2 regions of the Agrobacterium sp. SORGH_AS 787 genome follow, and region 1 is predicted to be linked to the other one. Evidence: riboswitches for the same ligand, from Rfam matches in the RefSeq annotation. Region 1 holds a riboswitch; the other holds the start of a gene.

Region 1 (11,164 bases):
CTCATCATGGAAATCGGTGCAGAACGCTTTGCCGACCAACAGCCCGCTTGCCTGGAGCGCGCCATGAAGCTGGCAGATGCGGTGAACAAGCGGTAACGGCCACTCATGAGAGCGAAGGACCGCATGCGCTGGTCCCTCGCGCTCCAAAAATCCTGTCGATGCACGATGCCGCGGCAGGATTGAAGTGCCGATCCTCCCTTCATACCTAAAAGCATGTCGCGCAAAAGTGTGCAGCGGTTTTGCGATAACGACATGCGATAACGAGGACCTAAAGCGTATGAGCGAATCTGAAAGATCGCGATACGCTTTAGACCGCCTGGACCGCGCCTTGATGGGCGCGGTCCCTCGCCGCTTCCGTACGGTCTGCGTTCGTCTAGTCGCTATGAAGGACATAGCCTTATGAAGATGTGACCCGTGCGCCGACGCACAAGGGAGCGCGGCGCTTCGTATCGACAAGGGCGCGGGCGTGACGGCCAGCGGGAACGGCCCCCTTAGGCTATGCGAAAGAAAAGTGACGCAACCTGCGAAATACACAACCAAAAGAAGAACATCGATAAAAGTGAAAACTTTTCGTTGACTGCAGCAGAGAACTGCCCTATAGATACATCATCGATCTTTTGCTTGCCGAGCTTTGTCTACCGCGCGATTGGCACCGCGCTCTAAGCGAACTTCTCTTTCAAAAATAGTCGGTTTTTACCCGCGTGGCATTCGTTGCGCGGTCGTTCACTCTATGCTTTGAAAGGGTTCATTATGACCACTGGCACAGTTAAATGGTTCAATTCCACCAAGGGCTTCGGCTTCATTCAGCCTGACAATGGCGGCGCTGACGCGTTCGTTCACATTTCGGCTGTCGAGCGCGCAGGAATGCGCGAACTCGTCGAAGGCCAGAAGATTGGCTTCGAACTCGAGCGCGACAACAAATCGGGCAAGATGTCTGCGACCAATCTGCAGTCCGCATAAGTGAGATCCGCTTCCCTTTGACCACGGATGTACTGGCACTGCCGGGAGCAATTTCATTCGAGGCCAGGCGTTTCGCCTGGCCTTTTTCATTTCGGCATTTGGCCGGAAAGGCAAATATCCATGACACAAACACACAGCAAATCCCGCCAGCAGGCGGAGCTGGCCTTCGGCAAGCTTCAGACGCCATTCTTCGCAAAAAATCATGCCGCCGATGAGCTACAAGCTGCCGTCGATGCGCGGGACGCGAAAACAGCCAGGCTAAAGGCGGCCCGCCTTGCAAAAGAATTGGCGGACCGCAAATCTGCAGTCGCCGCTCTGATTACCAAGCGTACCAAGAAAACGCCGTCAGCCCGTCCCGCGTCCTGATCGTTCAGACTCGCTCCTTACGCTTTACACCTTTGTTTTGTCGCATGCCGTTATCGCAAAACCGCATCGCGCTTTTGCGCGACATCCCCGGTGAGAGCCAAGAAATCCAGCAACACAGGTGGGAAGCATGTCAACAACGACAGCCAACGAACTCAACGCGACCAACACTGCCTGGCAGATCGCGATGCAGGAAATCCTTCGGGTGGTGATCCGTGACCTTTACCACGCCAAGGGCGAAGCGCATTTCAAAGAACATATCGAGCGCATCGAAACGGCAGCGGTCGACAGTATCCAGACGGATCTGAGGTTTCGCGGCACGGACGAATGGACGGAACTCCTCGTCAAGGAAAAAGCCAGCAACTTCGTGACATCCTTGCTGACGTCGTTCACGTACGACCACGCTTGAATGGCGGCTCGTTCGGGGCCTTTCACCTGAACGCTCCGCACCATGTACGGCAACAAATACACTAAAAAAAATTTTAAAAAGGCAGCTGGAGCGGGTGAAGGGAATCGAACCCTCGTATTCAGCTTGGGAAGCTGCTGCTCTACCATTGAGCTACACCCGCATATTCGAAAACTTCCGATAGAACGGCGCGGCTGTCAAGGCGAGCCGCAGATCGTTTCTCTATCGACATCTCTTCAGACAGATCACTCGGCGCGGAAATGCTTGGAGAGCTTCAGGCCCTGGGCCTGATAATTGGAGCCGAGGCCAGTGCCGTAGAGACCTTCGGGTTTGGCCAGCATATGTTCATAGACAAGGCGGCCGACGATCTGGCCGTGTTCGAGGATGAAGGGCACCTCGTGGCTTCTGACTTCGAGGACGGCGCGGCTGCCGGTGCCGCCAGCGCCGGCGTGGCCGAAGCCGGGGTCGAAGAAGCCGGCATAATGGACGCGGAATTCGCCGACCAACGGATCGAAAGGCGTCATCTCTGCTGCGTAAAGCGGAGGCACATGCACGGCTTCGCGGGACACGAGGATGTAGAATTCATCCGGATCGAGGATCAGTTCGGCGCGACCGCGCGAGTAGAGCGGCTCCCAGAAATCCAGAACGTCGTGGGCTGCCTTCTGGTCCACATCGACAACCGCGGTGTGGTGCTTGCCGCGATAACCGATGAGGCCGTTGCCGCCAAAACCTTGCAGATCGATGGACAGCGCGATCCCTCCGCCCGATACGTTCGGCGTGTCGCTGGCCACGAGGATTTCGCTCTCGTGCAGCGCCTGCAATTCACCTTCGTTCAACAGCGAATGACCGATGCGGAAGCGGATCTGCGAAAGGCGCGAGCCCTGGCGCACGACGATCGGGAAGGTGCGCGGGCTGACTTCCAGATAGAGCGGGCCCTGATAACCTGCAGGGATCTTGTCGAACTCCTGTGCGTGGTCGGTGATGACGCGGGTGAAGATATCGAGGCGGCCGGTGGAGCTTTTCGGATTGGCGGACGCGGACATGTCCGCGGGCAGCGCCAGCGTTTCCATCAGTGGCACGATATAGACGCAACCGGTTTCCAGCACCGCACCCTCGCTGAGATCAATCTCATGCAGGCGCAGCCGATCCAGCTTCTCAATCACTTTAGTCGATGGGCCGGGCATGAAGCTTGCGCGCACCCGGTAGGCTTTCGCACCGAGACGCAAGTCGAGGCTTGCCGGCTGCACCTGGTCCACATCCAGCGCCCGCTCGCTCTTCAGGTGGCCGGAAGAAAACAGCGCCCGTATCGCGCCATCGGCCAGAATACCCGTGGTTCTCGTCATCGTCATCGTTCCTGTTCCGCGCCGACAAAATCAAAAGGAAGCCATTGACGCAAGTTGTTAACGGCAGTATGGCAAGCTTATCCCGTGGTGATTTGGCCGGTCGGCTTGCAGCCACGTTAAACAAGTGGCTAAAAAGACCGGGTGCTTGGAACCGGTCTGCTTTTGCGACCGGTTTTTTTGTTTGAAGGTGATCACATGAGCAAGAAATGGCGCCCGGCAACTCAACTCGTACATGGCGGTACGCTGCGCTCCCCCTACGGTGAAACGTCCGAAGCACTCTACCTGACCCAGGGCTTCGTCTATGAAAGCTCGGAAGCGGCGGAAGCACGCTTCAAGGGCGAAACAGACGGTTTCATCTATGCGCGCTATGCAAGCCCCACCAATGACATGTTCGAAAAGCGCATGTGCCTGCTGGAAGGTGCCGAAGACGCGCGCGCCACGGCATCGGGCATGGCCGCTGTCAGCGCTGCCATTCTCTGCCAGCTGAAGGCCGGCGATCACATCGTTGCCGCTCGCGCCCTTTTCGGCTCCTGCCGTTGGGTCGTCGAAACGCTGGCACCGAAATACGGCATCGAATGCACGCTGGTCGATGGCCGCGATCTTGCCAATTGGGAAAAGGCGATCAAGCCGAATACAAAGCTGTTCTTCCTTGAAAGCCCGACTAACCCGACGCTGGAAGTGGTGGATATTGCTGGCGTTGCCAAGCTTGCCAACCAGATCGGCGCGAAGGTCGTCGTTGACAACGTGTTTGCCACGCCGCTCTTCCAGAAGCCTCTGGAGCTTGGCGCGCATATTGTCGTCTATTCCGCCACCAAGCACATCGACGGCCAGGGTCGCTGCCTTGGCGGCGTGGTGCTGTCGGACAAGACGTGGATCGAGGAAGAGCTTCAGGATTACTTCCGCCACACCGGCCCGGCGCTTTCCCCCTTTAACGCATGGACGCTGCTGAAGGGGATCGAGACGATGCCTCTGCGCGTCAAGCAGCAGACGGCGAATGCCGGCAAGATCGCAGACTTCCTGGCGGAGCAGAACAAGGTCGCCAAAGTCATTTATCCGGGCCGTGCCGACCATCCGCAGGCCGACATCATTGCGCGGCAGATGTCCGGCGGTTCGACGCTCGTCTGCTTCGAATTGAAGGGCGGCAAGGAAGCGGCTTTCAAGCTTCAAAACGCACTGGACGTCGTCAAGATTTCCAACAATCTCGGTGATGCGAAGAGCCTGATCACCCATCCGGCCACCACGACCCACAAGAACCTGACGGATGAGGCACGCGCCGAACTCGGCATTTCCGGTGGCACGCTACGACTGTCCTGCGGTATCGAAGACACCGACGACCTGCTGGACGATTTCGCCGCGGCGCTGGCGAAGGTTTCTGCCTAAAGCAGGGCGCGATCTTTCAGATTCGCTCTATAGCTTTAGGTCTTTGTTTATCGCATGTTGTCGCAAAACCGCTGCACAATTTTGCGCGACATACTTCATACTGAAGGCCCGGTGAGCGATCACCGGGCAATTTTTTCTCGTTTTCCAAGGCGTCTGTTCGTCACACGAATTCCCGCTCAAAACCCACATTATTTTAGAGAAACTCCTATTTCTCTACTCTCTTTTCACGAATTTGTGCGTATTGAATGAAGAAACAATCCAGATACGCAACGCTTTAGCCTCGTAACGCATTGAAACTACGCAGATCGGCTCAACGGACATTCCCGTCCCTCATTCGGTGTAGTAGAATAAAATGCTAGAGGCAGAGACAGCCAAGGTCGCGAATATGTATCGTGCATCGACAAAAGAGATAGAGGTCACCGTCGAGCCGTATTATCTCGAAGAACAATCGGACCCGGACGATAGCCGTTACGTCTGGGGATACACGGTCGTGATCACGAACAACTCCAACCAGGCGGTGACGCTGGTGAACCGCTACTGGCATATCACCGACCAGAATGGCGTGGTGGACGAAGTGTCTGGGCCAGGCGTGGTTGGTGAACAACCGCATCTGCGTCCCGGCGACAGTTACGAGTATTCTTCCGGTTGCCCGCTGGATACGCCTTCAGGGATGATGTTCGGTCATTACGAGATGGAGACCGACAAGGGCGACATATTCACCGTAGAAATTCCAGCCTTTTCGCTGGACAGCCCAGGTCTTGCGCGCGTGTTGAACTGAGCGGGGCTTTCACCCCGCTCCTGATCTCACCCCTGCAGTTCCTCGACAGGATATTGATAGGTTGTCGAGCAGAACTCACAGCTGACTGAAACGATGCCATCTTCCTGGCTATCCTCGATTTCTTCCGCCGAAAATCCAGACAGCACGCCCTTGATTTTCTCGCGCGAGCAGCTGCATTTGTCGATGATCGACTGCGGCTCGTAGACGCGCACGCCCTGCTCATGGAAGAGCCGGAACAGCAGACGTTCTACCGGCACCTGCGGGTCGGTCAGCTCGTCGGTATCCACCGTGTCGATCAGCGCCACCGCTTCGGTCCATGCGTCGTCGTCGGCTTCTGCGAACGACGTTTCATCGCCATCGCCGCCGTGAAGGTCGCGGGTGCGCAGGCGCTCCGGCGCCTGAGGCAGGAACTGCGCGATGATGCCACCCGCACGCCAGCCGCGGCGCGGCTTACCTTCGCCGTCACGGTCGAAGAACTCTGCCACACCGAGGCGCACCCGTGTCGGCAATTGTTCCGACTGTCGGAAGTAAACACTGGCGATTTCCTCAAGCGACGAGCCATCCAGCGGCACGATGCCCTGATAGGGTTGCATGCCCACCCCCTGGTCGATGGTGAAAGCGAGAATGCCAGTGCCGAGGAGTTGCTCAGGCGATGTCTCCCCAGCCGCCGTCGCCTGCGCCAGACGCTCATCGTCGAAGCGGGCATAGGCGCGCATGTTCTCAGGTGCGGTGAAATCCGCCACCAAGAGATCGACGGGGCCATCGCCCTTGGTTTGCACCGTGAGCTTGCCGGAGAATTTGAGCGACGTGCCGATCAGCGCCGTGAGCACCAGAGCCTCCGCCAGAAGCCGGGCGACGACGGGCGGATAGTCATGGCGCTGCAAAATAGCGTTCAGCAACGGACCGACCTGCACCGCGCGGCCACGAATGTCGAGCCCCTCTACCTGGAAGGGGACGACCTTGTCGTCACCGGCAAAGTTCATATCATCCAGTTCTATGGTCACGTCCGCCATGCTTCTGCTCCTTCGACCCTGCTTTCCCCTGTTCGGAAACGATCGCCGCGTTTTCGGCCGCGGCCAGCAGGTCTCTTGTCCTGTTTCCGCAAAGATAGAGCGGAGAATGGCAAAACAAAACCATCCCCGGCCCAAATGTCGCGATAAACGATTGATGAAACGCCGCCGTGAACCGGCAGCACTGGTTGGCGTAAAGATGGGGCGTTGCGCTGGAAATTCAAGTTCCAGGCTCGCCCTCACTCTTAGCCTACGCTCGGCCTCAGATGACGCCCATGCACCAGGCGATCACGGCCTTTTGCGCATGCAGGCGATTTTCCGCCTCATCGAAGACCACCGATTGCGGGCCGTCGATCACCGCATCGGTCACTTCCTCACCGCGGTGCGCGGGCAGGCAGTGCATGAAGAGTGCCTCGCTATTGGCCTTCTTCATCAGTGCTTCATTGACCTGATAGGGCTGGAAGATATTGTGGCCGCGCGCCTTGTGCTCCTGGTTCATGGAAACCCAGGTGTCAGTGACGATGCAGTCGGAACCGGCGACAGCGCGCTCGGCATCATGGCAAAGCATGACCTCGCCACCATTGTTGCGCGCCCAATTGAGGTACTTGTCTAAAGGCTCCGAGCCCATCGGCACAGCCATGTTCATCTTGTAGCCGAAGCGGGCAGAGCCTTCGACCAGCGAATGCAACACGTTGTTGCCGTCGCCCGTCCAGGCAATGGTCTTGCCCTTCACTGGGCCACGATGCTCTTCGAAGGTCATGATATCGGCCATGATTTGGCAAGGATGCGTCTCGTCCGTCAGGCCATTGATGACCGGAACAGTGGCGTGTTCGGCAAGCTCCAGCAGACGCGAGTGGTCGGTGGTGCGGATCATGATGGCATCGACATAGCGCGACAGCACCTTGGCGGTATCGCCAATGGTTTCGGCCCGGCCGAGCTGCATTTCGGTGCCGGAGAGAAACAGCGTTTCACCGCCAAGCTGGCGCATGCCGACATCGAAGGACACGCGGGTGCGCGTCGATGGCTTTTCAAAGATCATCGCCAGCATCTTGCCGGCCAGCGGCTGTTCTGCCGTTCCGTTCTTTGTCGCGATCTTGCGGCTCTTGGCGTCTTCAAGAATGAGCCGCAGGTCTTCCGAACCGACGGCCGAAAGGTCAAGGAAATGCTTTGCCATTTAATTTAGTCCCATCAATGCGGGCCACCCTTTACGCCGGCCCTCAATGCGCCCCGTGTCAGGCGCTCTTTGCCAGTTTGGTGGTGAGTGCTTCTGCGGCCTTCTCGATGCGCGCAAGCCCGTCACGCGCTTCTTCAGCCGTAACCACGAGCGGCGGCAGCAGACGGATGACGTTATCGCCCGCCGGAACGCCAAGAAGATGCTCCGCACGCATCGCCTGAAGCAGATCGCCGGATGGAACCCGCGCCTTGATGCCAAGCAGCAAACCTTCGCCACGGATTTCCTCGATCACATCGGGATAGCGATCCTTCAGCGACGCCAGCCCCTGGCGGAAGATCAGCGCGACATCGCGCACATGCTCGATGAAGCCATCGGCGAGAACAATGTCCAACACGGCATTGCCGGCGGCCATGGCCAGCGGATTGCCGCCATAGGTCGTGCCGTGCGAGCCTGCGGTCATGCCGGAAGCGGCTTCCGCCGTTGCAAGGCATGCGCCGAAGGGAAAGCCGCCGCCAATGCCTTTGGCAACGGCCATGATGTCAGGCGCGACACCCGAGCGCTCATAGGCAAAGAACTTGCCCGTACGACCCACACCGGTCTGCACTTCGTCGAAGATCAACAACAGGCCATGCTCTTCACAGAGCGCCCGAAGCGCACGCAGGAACTCGGGCTGAACGACACGGATACCGCCTTCGCCCTGGATCGGTTCGATCAGGAGTGCAGCCGTTTCCGGCACGATGGCAGCTTTCAGTGCTTCAAGATCGCCGAATGGCACCTGGTCGAAGCCTTCGACCTTTGGGCCGAAGCCCTCCAGATATTTCGCCTGGCCGCCAGCCGCGATGGTGGCGAGCGTGCGGCCATGGAACGCTCCTTCGAAGGTGATGATGCGGAATTTTTCCGGATGGCCGTGGGTGTACTGATAACGGCGTGCCGTCTTGATGGCGCATTCCAGCGCTTCCGCACCGGAGTTGGTGAAGAACACCTTGTCGGCGAATGTCGCATCCGTCAGACGCTTTGCCAGCACTTCCTGACCTGCAACCTCATAGAGGTTGGACAGGTGCCAGACCTTTTCCACCTGCGCCTTTAAGGACTCAACCATATGGGGATGGCTGTGGCCGACGGAGGTCACGGCAACGCCCGCACCGAAATCGAGATATCGCTCGCCGCTTTCCGTGATCAGCCAAACGCCCTCGCCTCGTTCGAAGCGCAGGGGGGCTCTGGAAAACGTATCGAACAACGGCCCGGATTTGGGGGCAGCTTCGGCCATGGCGACATCACTCCTTACGTCAAGTCGGGACAGACGACTGTCAATAGGGCTATCGGGTTATCCCTGCCCTGAAAATCAAAAATGCCGCCTCGCGGCGGCTTGCATGCTGTCTTCATTGCCAGCGCACTATTGTCACTTCCCCGCCTAATGTCAACAAATCTCGGCACTTTCGGCTCGTCTCAAGCTCTGGTAGGCGCGTTGCGCGCAGCCACCAACTGTTGCCTTTCTGACTCACAGGGGAAGCAAGTTGGGGAAAACCGGAAAATCGATTCCAGATGATTCCCGCGACTCTTGTCACGGAGTCAACCGACGATTAGGTTAACCGTCAATTACTAGACTGCAATGCGGCGGAACTAGTCACCTACAATCTGGCGAATGGCCTGCGCGTGGTTCACTCCACGGCATCGTGGGTGGATTCTGCCCGAGAACAACGCGACGAGCGGAGAAGCGGCATGAACTGGACGGACGAACGCGTAGAAAAGCTCAAGAGATTATGGTCCGAAGGGCTTAGCGCAAGCCAGATCGCAGCACAACTAGGCGGTGTGAGCCGCAATGCCGTCATCGGCAAGGTTCACCGCCTCAACCTGCCGGGTCGCGCCAAGGCCGGTGGCACGGTCGCCACATCGCGCCCAGCAGCCAAGCGTCCGGCGGCAGCGCCGCGTCCGGCGAGCTATGCGGCTCCAGCCCGCGCTGCGACGAACCGTCCGGCACCTGCCCGTAACACGGGTGCGCTGGCTTTCAAGGAAGATATGGACATCGACACGGTCGAGCCCATGGAATATGCCCGCTCTTCCAACAACGTTGTTATTCCGATTTCGCGTCGCCTGACGCTGACGGAATTGACCGAGCGCACCTGCAAGTGGCCTGTCGGCGACCCGCTTAAGGACGACTTCCATTTCTGCGGCTGCGAAGCGTCCGAAGCTTCGCCCTACTGCAAGTTCCACGCGAAAATGGCTTATCAGCCGGTGAGCGAACGCCGTAAGGCGTAAGGTCTCTCATAGCGATTACAGAAAGCGGGCTTCGGTCCGCTTTTTTTGTTGGCCCGTCTCCCCCATCCTCAAATAATCAAAACTTGCCCGCAGCAGCGATTGTGCCCAGACTATCGTCATGGATGCGATCGATATGCTGGACGACTATATCTCGACACTGTGGGCAAAAGCCGTCGACACGCCATTCCCGCCGATCCCGCGTCGCCGGTGCGGAGACGCAACCGTCTATGTCGAATGCCGACGCGGACGCTACTGACTGATTTGCGAGGAGCGCGGGGAAGAGTATTGGCGTCGTGAAGCCACGGACATGGACGATGCCGCGTTCCAGTTGATATCCATCGTTGCAGGCGAGTTGGTGCGCGACCGCGAGCTGGAGTTTCGGGAAAGCACAGCCCGCTGTTTCTCTGGATCGAATGACTACTCGCGCTGAGCGCCATCAAAGACAGCTACGGCACCCGAACCATGGCCAACTATCTGGACGTGCTGAGACACAGCCCGCTGTCGCAGGACGAGATAGACGCCGCGCGATATCCCATCCCGTCATCATTCATGTGACGCCAGCAAGTCCGGCGCCACAGGATCGGTGCACTTCACCATCGGGTTAAGCGCCCCGAGACGATCAAGCTTCCATGGAATAGCCCGCGCCGCGAACGGTGCGGATGACATCCTGCATGCTGGAGAAATTCAGCGCCTTACGCAGGCGGCCGACATGAACGTCCACCGTGCGTTCATCCACATAGATATCGTGTCCCCAGACGCCATCGAGAAGCTGGGAACGGGAGAACACACGGCCGGGCGAGGTCATGAGGAACTCCAGCAGGCGGAATTCGGTTGGTCCAAGACGGACTTCGCGGCTCTTGCGGTGAACGCGGTGCGTCTCGCGGTCGAGTTCGATATCGCCGCATTTCAGCACGGAGGACAGAACCTCTGGCTTGGCGCGGCGCAGCATCGCCTTGACGCGTGCCATCAACTCCGGTGTCGAGAAGGGCTTGACGACATAGTCGTCCGCGCCCGTTGCCAAGCCCCGAACCCGTTCGCTTTCCTCGCCACGAGCCGTCAGCATGATGATCGGCAAACGCTCTGTCTCCGGACGCATGCGCAGGCGGCGGCAAAGCTCGATGCCGGAGACGCCAGGCAACATCCAGTCGAGGATCAGAAGATCCGGCGTGCGCTCCTGAAGGCGGATTTCGGCCTCGTCGCCACGCGGAATGGTGTCGACATCATAGCCTTCGGATTCGAGATTGTAACGGAGGAGGACGCTCAGCGCCTCCTCATCTTCGACAACGGCGATTTTCGGCACCATGGCTCCAGATCCTATCTGTCGCTTACTCGGTCACAGCGCCGAGCGTGTTGGAACTATCGTCCTTCGGACGCTCACCCGCCGGCTGGCTGCCGGTGGTCATGTAGTAGATGGTCTCGGCAATGTTGGTGGCGTGGTCGCCGACGCGCTCGATGTTCTTGGCGCAGAACAGAAGATGCGTGCAGGTGGTGATG
Region 2 (11,164 bases), 530 kb from region 1:
GCGCCATCATGTCGGAATAGCCGCCTGCATATTCAATCCAGCGTCCGTCCGGCGCATCCGGATTGGCAGGCGCGATCGTCGAGGTCACCGTACGATCGAGAAAGTCGCGATCGTGGCTGACGAGGATGACGGTGCCTGAGAAGCTTGCGACGATCTCCTGAAGCAGATCCAGGGTCTCGATGTCGAGATCGTTCGTCGGCTCATCGAGGATCAGTAGGTTGGTCGGTCTTGCCAGGATCCGCGCCAGAATGAGACGCGCGCGCTCACCACCGGACAGATTGCGAATCGGCGTACGGGCCTGTTCCGGCTGGAACAGGAAGTCCTTCATATAGCCGGTCACATGCTTCTGCTCGCCATTGACCAGCAGGCTTTCGCCACGACCATCGGTCAGGTAATGCGCCAGCGTATCGTTCGGATTGAGGTCCTCGCGCTTCTGGTCGAGTGTCGCGATTTCCAGATTGGTGCCGAGCTTCACCGTGCCGCTGTCGGGTGCCAACTCTCCGGTCAGCATCTTGAGAAGCGTGGTCTTGCCAGCACCATTTGGGCCAACAAGGCCGATGCAGTCGCCGCGATGCACGCGCAGCGAAAAAGGGGCGACGATGGTGCGATCGCCATAAGCCTTGGTGATGGCTTCCGCCTCGATGACCAGCTTGCCGGATTCGCGCGCTTCGACTGCGGTTGCCTGCACGGTGCCCTGCGGACCCTTATGTCCGCGATAGGCGGCGCGCATGTCGCGCAGCTCTCCCACGCGGCGCATGTTGCGCTTGCGGCGTGCCGTCACGCCATAACGCATCCAGTGCTCTTCGCGCTCGATGGCCTTGCCAAGCTTGTGCTGTTCCAGCTCTTCCTCTTCCAGCACCTTGTCGCGCCATTCCTCGAAATGGCCGAAGCCGCGATTGAGACGGCGCGACTGGCCGCGGTCGAGCCAGACGGTGGCGGTCGAGACCTTTTCGAGGAAACGACGGTCATGCGAAATGAGGACAAGCGCGCTTCGCGTCTGCTGCAATTCGCTTTCCAGCCATTCGATGGTCGGCAGGTCGAGATGGTTGGTCGGCTCGTCCAGCATGAGAATGTCCGGCTCCGGCGCCATGACCCGCGCCAAGGCCGCGCGACGCGCTTCACCGCCCGACAGGCTTGCTGGATTTTCCTGGCCGGTCAGACCGAGATGTTCGAGAATATAGCTGACGCGATAGGGATCGTCGCCTGGTCCAAGACCGGATTCGGCATAGGCCTGCACGGTGTCGTAAGCGCCGAAATCCGGCGCCTGCTCCAGATAACGGATCGTCGCGGAGGGATGACGAAAAACCTCGCCCGATTGCGCTTCGACCAGGCCGGCGGCGATCTTCATCAGCGTCGATTTGCCCGACCCGTTGCGGCCGACGAGGCAGATACGGTCGCCCGGCTCCACCTGTAAGTTGGCGCCATCCAGAAGGGGCGTCACGCCAAAGGTCAGCTTGATATCGTCGAGTTTCAGAATGGGGGGTGCCAAGGCATCAGGCTCCGGTTAGATCGTAAGGACGGGCAAGCACGATGGCCTTGCCGCTTTTGAGGCGAAGGCGAATGTCACCCTCAGCCACGTTGGACATAGTGCGCGACGAGCCGAAGGCAAGCGCAAAATCGTTGAGAGGGTAGCGGGCATTCTCGATGTCGAGGCCGGAAAGGACTGTAAAACCGGCGACGGAAAATAGCGAGCCGCGCGGCAAATCGAGCACGAGTTCACCTTCAAGCAACGGGAACGCTTCCTCGTTGCCGGAAGTCAGCGTTACCTTGAAGCCGCGCTCGGCCAGCGCTACAGCATAGAGCAGATGAAACTGCGCATGGTCGGATCGCTCGCCTGCAAGCGCGCCGACCAGCGTCAATCGTTTCGCACCCCGCGCCAAAGCCTCGGAAACGGCAATCTCGCCATCGGTCTCACCCTTGGCGGCGGGAAAAGGTTGCTGCGGCACATCTGGCCATTCGTCGACAAGCGCTGCATCGGCAGAGTCGAAATCACCCACCCAAAGCTCAGGCTTCAGACCAAGTGGCTTGGCATGTTTCATGCCGCTGTCTGCGGCAATCACACGCGATCCTGCAACCGCCTTGTGCAGGCGATCCGTCACGACAATATCGCCGCCCAGCAGAATGGTGAAATGATCCGATGTCATGCCCTGCCTTATCGCGAAACATCCCCTCAAGGAAAGGCGGAAACGCCCAGAAGGGCGGCGATATTGATTTTTCGGCCAGAGAGGATTATGACAGCCGCCAGTGGTGATTTGCCGACCGGCTTGCAGCCACTTTAAAGAAGTCGCTAAAGGGTCGAGGAAACAGGCAATTTCCGAGGACCGGTCGCGATTTCGCTGCCGGTTTTTTTGTTTTTGGACGTGAGAGTTCGCAATGCCCATCAAGATCCCCGATACGCTGCCCGCCTTCGAAACCCTGGTGAATGAGGGTGTGCGGGTGATGACCGAGACCGTGGCGATCCGTCAGGATATCCGCCCGCTGCAGATCGGGCTCCTGAACCTCATGCCGAACAAGATCAAGACCGAAATCCAGATGGCCCGACTCGTCGGCGCCTCGCCGCTTCAGGTGGAGCTGTCACTGGTGCGCATTGGCGGACACCGCGCCAAGAACACGCCGGAAGAACATCTGCTTTCCTTCTACGAGACGTGGGAAGAGGTGCGCCACCGCAAGTTCGACGGCTTCATCATCACCGGCGCACCGGTGGAAACGCTGGCCTATGAGGACGTGACCTACTGGGACGAGATGAAGAAGATCTTCGACTGGACGGAGACCAACGTCCACTCGACGCTGAATGTCTGCTGGGGTGCGATGGCGGCAATCTACCACTTCCATGGCGTGCCGAAGCACGAATTGAAAGAGAAGGCCTTCGGCGTCTATCGCCACCGCAATCTCTGCCCCGCCTCCATCTATCTGAACGGCTTCTCCGACGACTTCCAGGTGCCGGTGTCCCGCTGGACGGAAGTGCGCCGCGCCGATATCGAGAAGCATCCCGACCTGGAAATCCTGATGGAATCCGAGGAAATGGGCGTGTGCCTGGTGCATGAGAAGCGCGGCAAGCGCCTCTACATGTTCAACCATGTGGAATATGATTCCACGTCGCTCGGAGACGAATATTTCCGCGACGTGAATTCCGGCGTGCCAATCAAGCTGCCGCATGACTACTTCCCGCATAACGACCCGGCGCTGACGCCGCTCAACCGCTGGCGCAGCCATGCCCATCTGTTCTTCGGCAACTGGATCAACGAGATCTACCAGACGACACCTTACGAACTCGCCGAGATCGGCAAAGACGACCGGCTGATCAAGAGCCGTGACGAATTTGACATTGCGGCGTTGCGCCAGACGCTAAAATGACGCAACGTCCCGCACAAATCGCAAGCGATAGGGAGCATTCGGGATGAGCGAAGCAGGCGCACGGGAGAATTTCGGCTTTACGGCAACCGGCGAAAAGGTCGAGCGGGTAACGATTTCCGCTGGCGGCCTGACCGCCAAGGTGATGACCTGGGGTGCGGTCATCCAGGATCTGCGCCTTGAGGGTCATCAGCCGCCGTTGGTGCTCGGCTTCGATGGTTTTGACGACTACCCGAAATACTCCTCCTACTTCGGCGCTACGCCGGGCCGAAACGCCAATCGCATCGGTGGCGGTACGTTCTCCATCGACGGCAAGGACTACCAACTCGAGCTCAACGAAAAGGGCATCAGCCATCTCCATGGCGGCAGCGATGGCACGGGCAAGCGCAACTGGCTGATCATGGAACATGGGCCAAGCCACGTCGTGCTGCAGATCATCGATCCGAACGGCCGCGCTGGCTATCCCGGCAATTGCACGATAACGGCAACTTACACGATCCGCGAAGGCGGCGTGCTTTCTGTCTTGTATGAGACGACGACCGACCTGCCGACCATCGCCAATGTCTGCCAGCACTCCTATTTCAATCTCGATGGTGCTGAAACCGCACTCGATCACCAGATTGAAATCGCCGCCGATCATTATCTACCGACCGATGAGCGCCAGATTCCAACCGGTGAAATCCGTGCCGTTTCCGGTACCGTCTTCGACCTGCGTGAGCCGACGCCGATGAGCCGAAAGGACGACCAAGGCGAACAGGTGCTTTACGACCACAATTTCTGCCTCTCCGCAGAGCGTGTGGCCAAGCGCAAAGTCGCCCGCGTCCATGCGCCGGCCTCCGGCATTTCGCTCGAAGTTCACACCACCGAACCCGGCGTGCAGTTCTATTCCGGCTTCAAGCTGAACACCGCCGTCCCCGGTCATGACGGCCGCCACTACGGCCCCTTTGCCGGCTTCTGCCTGGAAACCCAGATCTGGCCGGACGCCGTCAACCACGAAGGCTTCCCCAAGGCCATCCTTCGCCCTGGCGAAACGCTGCGGCAAGAAACGGATTACATCTTTACCAAGGGGTGAGGTGGTTCAGTCCAGTACGCATCCGACATAAGCGCCGGAGCCTCTGGCCCGGCGCTCGATCAGCCCCGCAAGGCGCTGCATACCGCGGCCGGGCTTGCTGGCATTGCGATCGATCGGGTTTGGCAAGGATACGGCGAGAAGCGCGGCCTGACGGGCTGTCAGCTTGGAAGCGGGCACCTTGAAATGGTATTGCGCTGCGGCCTCGATACCGTAGATGCCCGGGCCCCATTCGGCGATATTGAGATAAATCTCCATCATCCGCTTCTTCGACCAGACGAAGTCGGAGAAAAGTGCAAGCGGAAGCTCCAGCCCTTTGCGGATAAGGGATCGGCCGTTCCAGAGAAAGAGATTCTTGGCGGTCTGCATCGGAATGGTGCTGGCCCCACGTGTGGCCTCACCTTCCAATGCGTCGTTGACGACATCCTGCATCTGGTTCCAGTCGACGCCATGATGGAAGCAGAATTGGCCGTCTTCCGACATCATGACCGACTGGATCAGACGGGGCGAAATGTCTTCAAGCGGCACCCACTGCCGGTCATAGCCCTGAAACGTCACCAGATCGGCAAGCATCAGCGTCGAGACGGGGCGAATGAAGGGAAGCGCATAAACAGGGATCAGCAGATAGGGCAGGATCAGCAAAGCGAGCACGAACATGCCGACGCGTTTGGCAAGGTTCTTGATATCCACCTTCGGCCTGCTCTCCTCGTCGGGAAGCGCTTCGTACTCCCTATCGCTTTCCGGCGTACTGCTCACATCCCGTCCCCGCTCGTTCAGATCAAGCCTTTCATATTCCGCTTGCACCATCAAGGCTACTCACGATGATGAAGTTCCATACCAAAGATCACTGATGATGATCCATGCGATGGCTTGGAAACGGTCATCCGGGTAGGAGAAACCGCAGAGCGATGTCTGTGCATCGGTCGAGGATTTCGACGCCCTCCGGTGGCCGATTTCCAGGCCAAGGCGTCGGCGCCGGTCGAATGGGTCATCATCAGTGATCTTTGGTATTATGGTTTAACAAAACATTTGCCAGCCCTTTTTACCCATGCCAAACAGCCGCGAGACGGAAGGAAGCGGTGCCATGACATTCGAAACCAGGCTGCGCGATAACGCGGCAAGCACGGAAAAACTGCTGGCAGAGCTTCTGACGGGCACGGTCGGTGACGACGAGATCGCCCGGCCCGCAAACCTGCTGGACGCCATGCGCCATGGCGTGCTGAATGGCGGCAAGCGCCTGCGGCCTTTCCTTGTCATCGAAACCGCGCGGCTTCTCGGTGGAAACGAAGCTGCCGCCCTGCGTGTGGGTGCCGCACTGGAATGCCTTCACTGCTATTCGCTGGTGCATGACGATCTTCCCGCCATGGACGACGACGACCTGCGCCGCGGCCAGCCGACGGTGCACAAGAAGTTCGACGAGGCGACCGCGATTCTTGCGGGAGATAGCCTGCTGACACTCGCCTTCGATATCATCGCGGCTCCCGAAACACCGCTAACCGGCGACCAGAAGACGGCACTCGTGCTGGCACTTTCCCGCGCCGCCGGCATTGGCGGCATGGCAGGCGGTCAGGCGCTCGATCTGGCGGCGGAAAAACGGGCACCGGACGAGCAAGGTATCGTGACATTGCAGGCTATGAAAACCGGCGCGCTTCTGCGCTTCGCCTGCGAGGCCGGTGCGATCATTGCCGGAAACGATGCGTCCCACCGGCAGACGCTGCGAAGCTTCGGAGAAAAGATCGGCCTCGCCTTCCAGCTTGCCGACGATCTCCTCGATCTCACCTCCGATGCCGCCACCATGGGCAAGGCAACCGGCAAGGATGCCGCCCGCGGCAAGGGCACGCTGGTGGCTCTGCGCGGTGAAGACTGGGCGCGGATGAAACTTCAGGAGCAGGTGCGCGATGCCGCAAACCTGCTTTCTCCCTATGGAGAGAAGGCAGATATTCTGGTACAGGCGGCCCGCTTCATTGCTGAGCGGAAGAGTTGAAAGCGCAAGCGCCTCTCACGCTTGCCCAACAACAAAAAGGGCCGCCGAAGCAGCCCTTTTCTAAAATCCGATAGGCGCGATTGCCTTTTAGTGCGTTTTAGCCGTTCTGCGTCAGCGGCGAGATCAGCACTTCCACGCGGCGGTTCTGGGCGCGGCCATCCGGCGTTGCGTTGGATGCCACCGGCTGCGATGGGCCGAAGCCCATGGTGGACATGCGGCGCTGATCGACACCCTGGCTTGCGAGATAATTGGCAACCGAGGCAGCGCGGCGCTGCGACAGGAGCTGGTTATGGTTCAGGCTGCCGGTGGAGTCGGTGTAGCCGTTGACGTCGATATAGGTCTTGTTGAACTTGTTCAGAACGATCGCGACCGAATTCAGCGTCGGGTAGAATGGCGGGATCACCTGATCCTGATCCGTCGCGAAGGTGATGTTGGACGGCATGTTAAGAACGATGCTGTCGCCACGACGGGTGACGGAGACGCCGGTGCCCTGCAACTGCTGGCGAAGCTCGGCTTCCTGATTGTCCATATAGCCGCCGATCGCACCGCCGGCGAGCGCGCCGATACCGGCACCGATCAGCGCGTTGCGGCCCTTATTGCCACCGCCGATCGCCAGACCGCCGACTGCACCGGCCAGCGCGCCAAGACCCGCACCGCCCGCCATATTGGAGACCTTCTGCTCACCCGTGTAGGGATCGGTCGTGGTGCAGGCGGAAAGGTAAGTTGCGGCAAGCGCAAGAACAGCAAACTTCTTGATCATTGGAAATCATTGCTCCGTGAGTTTCTGGAGGTAAAACACAGCGATTCGGGCATTTTCACGGTCGAGACTCACTCCGCCGCGTCCTTTTGGCCAAAACGTTTTTCGATATAGTCGGTCACCAGTGCCTCGAAGTCCGAGGCGATGTTCGGACCGCGCAAGGTCAGCGCCTTTTCGCCATCAATGAAGACGGGTGCCGCAGGGCTCTCGCCCGTTCCAGGCAGCGAAATACCGATATCCGCATGCTTGCTCTCGCCCGGACCATTGACGATGCAGCCCATGACGGCAACGTTCAGCGCTTCGACGCCCGGATATTTCTCACGCCAGACCGGCATGTTCTTGCGAATATCGTTTTGAATGTTCTGCGCCAGCTCCTGGAAAACCGTCGACGTCGTGCGTCCACATCCCGGACATGCCGCGACCACCGGAATGAACTGGCGAAAGCCCATAACCTGTAGAAGCTCCTGCGCCACCTGCACTTCGCGGGTGCGGTCGCCATTCGGCTCCGGTGTCAGCGATACGCGGATCGTATCACCGATGCCATGCTGGAGTACGTAGCCCATGGCAGCCGAAGAGGCGACGATGCCCTTCGAGCCCATGCCTGCCTCGGTGAGGCCGAGATGCAGCGCGTGGTCGGAGCGCTCCGACAGCATCGAGTAGACCGCGATCAGGTCCTGCACCTGGCTTACCTTGGCGGACAGAATGATGCGGTTGCGCGGCAGGCCGATCTCTTCGGCAAGCTCGGCGGAAATCAGCGCCGATTGAACGATGGCTTCGCGCGTCACCTGACGGGCGGACAGCGGAAAGCCCTCTTCCTTGTTCTTGTCCATCAGGCTGGTGAGCAGTTCCTGATCGAGCGATCCCCAGTTGACGCCGATGCGCACCGGCTTGTCGTAGCGGATCGCCATCTCGATGATATCGCCGAACTGCTTGTCCTTCTTGTCCTTGAAACCGACATTGCCGGGATTGATGCGGTACTTCGCCAAAGCCTCGGCGCAAGCCGGATGATCGGCGAGCAGCTTATGCCCGATATAGTGAAAGTCACCGACAAGCGGCACGTCCATGCCAAGCCGCAGCAGACGGTCGCGGATTTTCGGAACGGCAGCAGCGCTCTCATCGCGGTCCACGGTAATGCGGACGATTTCAGAACCGGCCCGATGGAGGGCTGCAACCTGCTGGACCGTCGCATCGATATCGGCGGTATCCGTATTGGTCATGGATTGCACGACGACCGGAGCACCGCCACCGACGATAACGCCACCCACATCGACGGCAACAGAGGCGCGGCGTGGCTTGGGATCGTAGTCGGCGTGTGCGTTCATCATGGTCTCTGCAACTGCGGTAAGGGTCATCATTCAGGTGGATCAAGGCGGGCGCCTTGTCAACATCGAAGCAGTCAACTGGTAGTTTACTGCAATCGTGGCGAAATTCGAGCCTGTCTGCCAGCTTACCAAAACGAAAGCGCTTCCATTGGCAATGGAAGCACTTTGATCAAACGGAGCACGCAAAGGTTGGGCTTTAATGCCCGCTCGCACCATCGGCATGACGAGCAAGCCTGGAGAGCAGCAGCACGACCACGTGCAGAAGCGGAATGAACAGGAACACTGTCGCAAGGCCGGTATGTTCCGCAATGAAGCCGATCGCCGATGGCGCGACCAGAATGCCGGAATAGCCCATGGTGGTAACGACAGACAGACCGATCCCCGGTGCCAGCCCAGGCATGTTGCCGGCAGCGGAAAAGGCAATCGGCACCATGTTGGAAATGCCGATACCGGCAATGGCAAAGCCGATAATGGCGATGAAGGCGTCTCCGGCAGCGCCAGCGATCAGAAGACCGACGATCGACATAGCCGAGCAGACTTGCAATGTGCGCACCGCCCCCAACCGTTCGCGCACCAGGTCGCCGGCAAAGCGCATGACCGCCATGGTCAGCGAGAAGGCGGCGAAGGCAAAGCCCGAAACGGCAACGGATGCACCAAGCTCGTTGCGCAGATAAAGCGCACCCCAATCGAGAACCGCACCCTCCGGCACCATGGAGAACAGCGCCATCAGGCCGATGATCCAGGGCAGCGGCGTGAGCGGCAAACGACCCTTCGGCCGTTCTTCTTCAGGATGCGGACGATCCACCATGACCCGTGGCCAGGCAATCGCAAGAAGTGCCGCAGCAATGATGGTAAGGGCAACCGCATGGCCATAAATGCCGATCTTGGTGATCAGCAGGCCGCCGAGGCCCGCGCCGATCAGACCGCCGAGGCTCCAGAAGGCATGGCATGACGACATGATGGCGCGACGCATGCCGCGCTCCACCACAACCGCATTGGCATTCATCGCCACATCCATCGCCCCCGTCAGACCGCCAAAGAGGAAGACGTTGATGACACCCGCCCAGACGGTGTTGGACAGGGTGATGAGAAGCAGTGTGGGCACGAAGATGGCAGCGCAGAACAGCACCACCGTGCGTGATCCGACACGCGCGATCTGCGAACCGGCCACCGGCATGCAGGCAAGAGAGCCGAGACCGAAGACGAGAATAACGAGGCCGAGTTCGCCTTCGCTCAAGGCAAGGCGCTTGGCAAATTCCGGGATCATCGGCGCCCAGGAACCCATCATGAAACCGTTCATCAGGAACAGCAGGGACACGCCAAACCGGGTTCTCGTCATATAGGGGGTGCGGACCGTGGAAGCGGTCGTTGGGGAGCCGGTCATGCGGGCTGGTCCTTCGGTGAGTATGGCTGGGAAGGCGTACGGGGATCGAGTCCGGCAACATGAATATCGAGCTTTTGTCTCCGGAGATCGCGAACGAAAGCCTCTTCCGCATCGCCTTCCAGAACAAGGGTCAGATCGGGGCTGAGCGGCGCCACATGGAAGGCAGCCCCGGCACCCAGTTTCTCGCTGGTGATGGCGGCCAGCGTTCTCGCACTCGCCTTGCAGGCCAGCCGCTTGAAGATCGCATCCTGATAGATATCGGCAGACAGCCCGCCATCAGTCGTCATGCCGCAGACACCGAGGATGCAGAGGTCGGGCCGCATCTCTTGCAGCTGCGAAATCGCCGTCGTGTCGATGGCGGCACCGACGGCGGGATCGATCCGTCCGCCGATCACGATCAATTCGAGATCGCTACGACCTGAGAGTTCGGAGGCGATAATGGGTGTATTGGTGATAACGGTGAGCTTCGCGCTCTCCGGCAGATGGCGGGCGATGGCAAGATTGGTGGAGCCGGCGTCGAGAAAGATCGTTATCCCCGATGCGATGCGGGACGCTGCCGCTCGGCCGAGGGCATCTTTGCGGTCCCGCCTATCCGCCACGCGATGGCTGAGAGGAACGGTGTTGCCGCCGGAGATCAGCGCTCCTCCATAGACGCGCTCGCAGAGGCCACGCGCCGCCATATCCCGAAGGTCGCGCCGGATCGTGTCTTCCGAGACATCGAAAGCCTGGGCGAGATCCTGCGCAAGAACGCGGCCCTTGTTCTGAAGCTCGGTGAAGATGAGCGTCTGACGCTCGCTGACAAAGTGATCGATCTTGGACATTCGGCATCAACATGTGGAATCGTGCACAAACATGCATACATGCAGAAAGCCTTATCTACAAGCAGAAATGCCCGCACAGGGCGGGCATCCTCTTAACGCTTCATGTCGGTTCGTTACTCTGCGTAAACGACCAGCAAATCCTTGGCGTCGATCTGGTCACTTGGCCGTACGAGGACTTCAGCAATTTTGCCATCCCGCTCGGCGTGGAGAGCGGTTTCCATCTTCATCGCTTCGATCGAGACCAGAACGTCGCCCGCCTTCACATCCTGCCCGGCATTGGCGAAGACGCGGGAGATGACGCCCGGCATCGGCGCGCCGACATGAGCGGCATTGCCCGGCTCTGCCTTTCGGCGGGCAGCCGAGCCGCTGGCACCGTGCGCGCGGTTCGGCACCTTGATGCGCCGCGGCTGGCCATTGATCTCGAAGAACACGGTGACCATGCCCTTATCGTCGACGCCGGAAGATGCCTGATTGAC

What was found. Region 1 has a riboswitch for S-adenosylmethionine ahead of QE435_RS15690 (O-succinylhomoserine sulfhydrylase). Riboswitches for the same ligand answer to the same signal wherever they lie in the genome.
Region 2: another riboswitch for S-adenosylmethionine. It lies ahead of metA (homoserine O-succinyltransferase); the one in region 1 lies ahead of QE435_RS15690 (O-succinylhomoserine sulfhydrylase).

What each region holds. Positions count from the first base shown of each region.
Region 1 is NZ_JAUTBG010000002.1:1,319,569-1,330,732, reverse strand. Features, by position in the region: gene QE435_RS15720 (sugar phosphate isomerase/epimerase) at 1-96, shown strand, start outside; gene QE435_RS15715 (cold-shock protein) at 751-960, shown strand; gene QE435_RS15710 (hypothetical protein) at 1,081-1,326, shown strand; gene QE435_RS15705 (hypothetical protein) at 1,454-1,732, shown strand; tRNA gene QE435_RS15700 (tRNA-Gly) at 1,819-1,892, opposite strand; gene QE435_RS15695 (2'-deoxycytidine 5'-triphosphate deaminase) at 1,975-3,072, opposite strand; SAM riboswitch at 3,147-3,225, shown strand; gene QE435_RS15690 (O-succinylhomoserine sulfhydrylase) at 3,268-4,452, shown strand; gene apaG (Co2+/Mg2+ efflux protein ApaG) at 4,838-5,230, shown strand; gene QE435_RS15680 (Hsp33 family molecular chaperone) at 5,257-6,243, opposite strand; gene argF (ornithine carbamoyltransferase) at 6,503-7,414, opposite strand; gene QE435_RS15670 (aspartate aminotransferase family protein) at 7,473-8,681, opposite strand; gene QE435_RS15665 (GcrA family cell cycle regulator) at 9,134-9,670, shown strand; gene QE435_RS15660 (hypothetical protein) at 9,789-9,926, shown strand; gene QE435_RS15655 (hypothetical protein) at 9,978-10,100, shown strand; gene phoB (phosphate regulon transcriptional regulator PhoB) at 10,290-10,973, opposite strand; gene phoU (phosphate signaling complex protein PhoU) at 10,996-11,164, opposite strand, start outside.
Region 2 is NZ_JAUTBG010000002.1:793,218-804,381, forward strand. Features, by position in the region: gene QE435_RS13215 (ABC-F family ATP-binding cassette domain-containing protein) at 1-1,489, opposite strand, end outside; gene QE435_RS13220 (thiamine diphosphokinase) at 1,494-2,144, opposite strand; SAM riboswitch at 2,235-2,311, shown strand; gene metA (homoserine O-succinyltransferase) at 2,374-3,354, shown strand; gene QE435_RS13230 (aldose epimerase family protein) at 3,398-4,423, shown strand; gene mtgA (monofunctional biosynthetic peptidoglycan transglycosylase) at 4,430-5,077, opposite strand; gene QE435_RS13240 (polyprenyl synthetase family protein) at 5,505-6,404, shown strand; gene QE435_RS13245 (OmpA family protein) at 6,502-7,164, opposite strand; gene ispG (flavodoxin-dependent (E)-4-hydroxy-3-methylbut-2-enyl-diphosphate synthase) at 7,233-8,483, opposite strand; gene QE435_RS13255 (MFS transporter) at 8,680-9,867, opposite strand; gene QE435_RS13260 (DeoR/GlpR family DNA-binding transcription regulator) at 9,864-10,688, opposite strand; gene pyc (pyruvate carboxylase) at 10,802-11,164, opposite strand, start outside.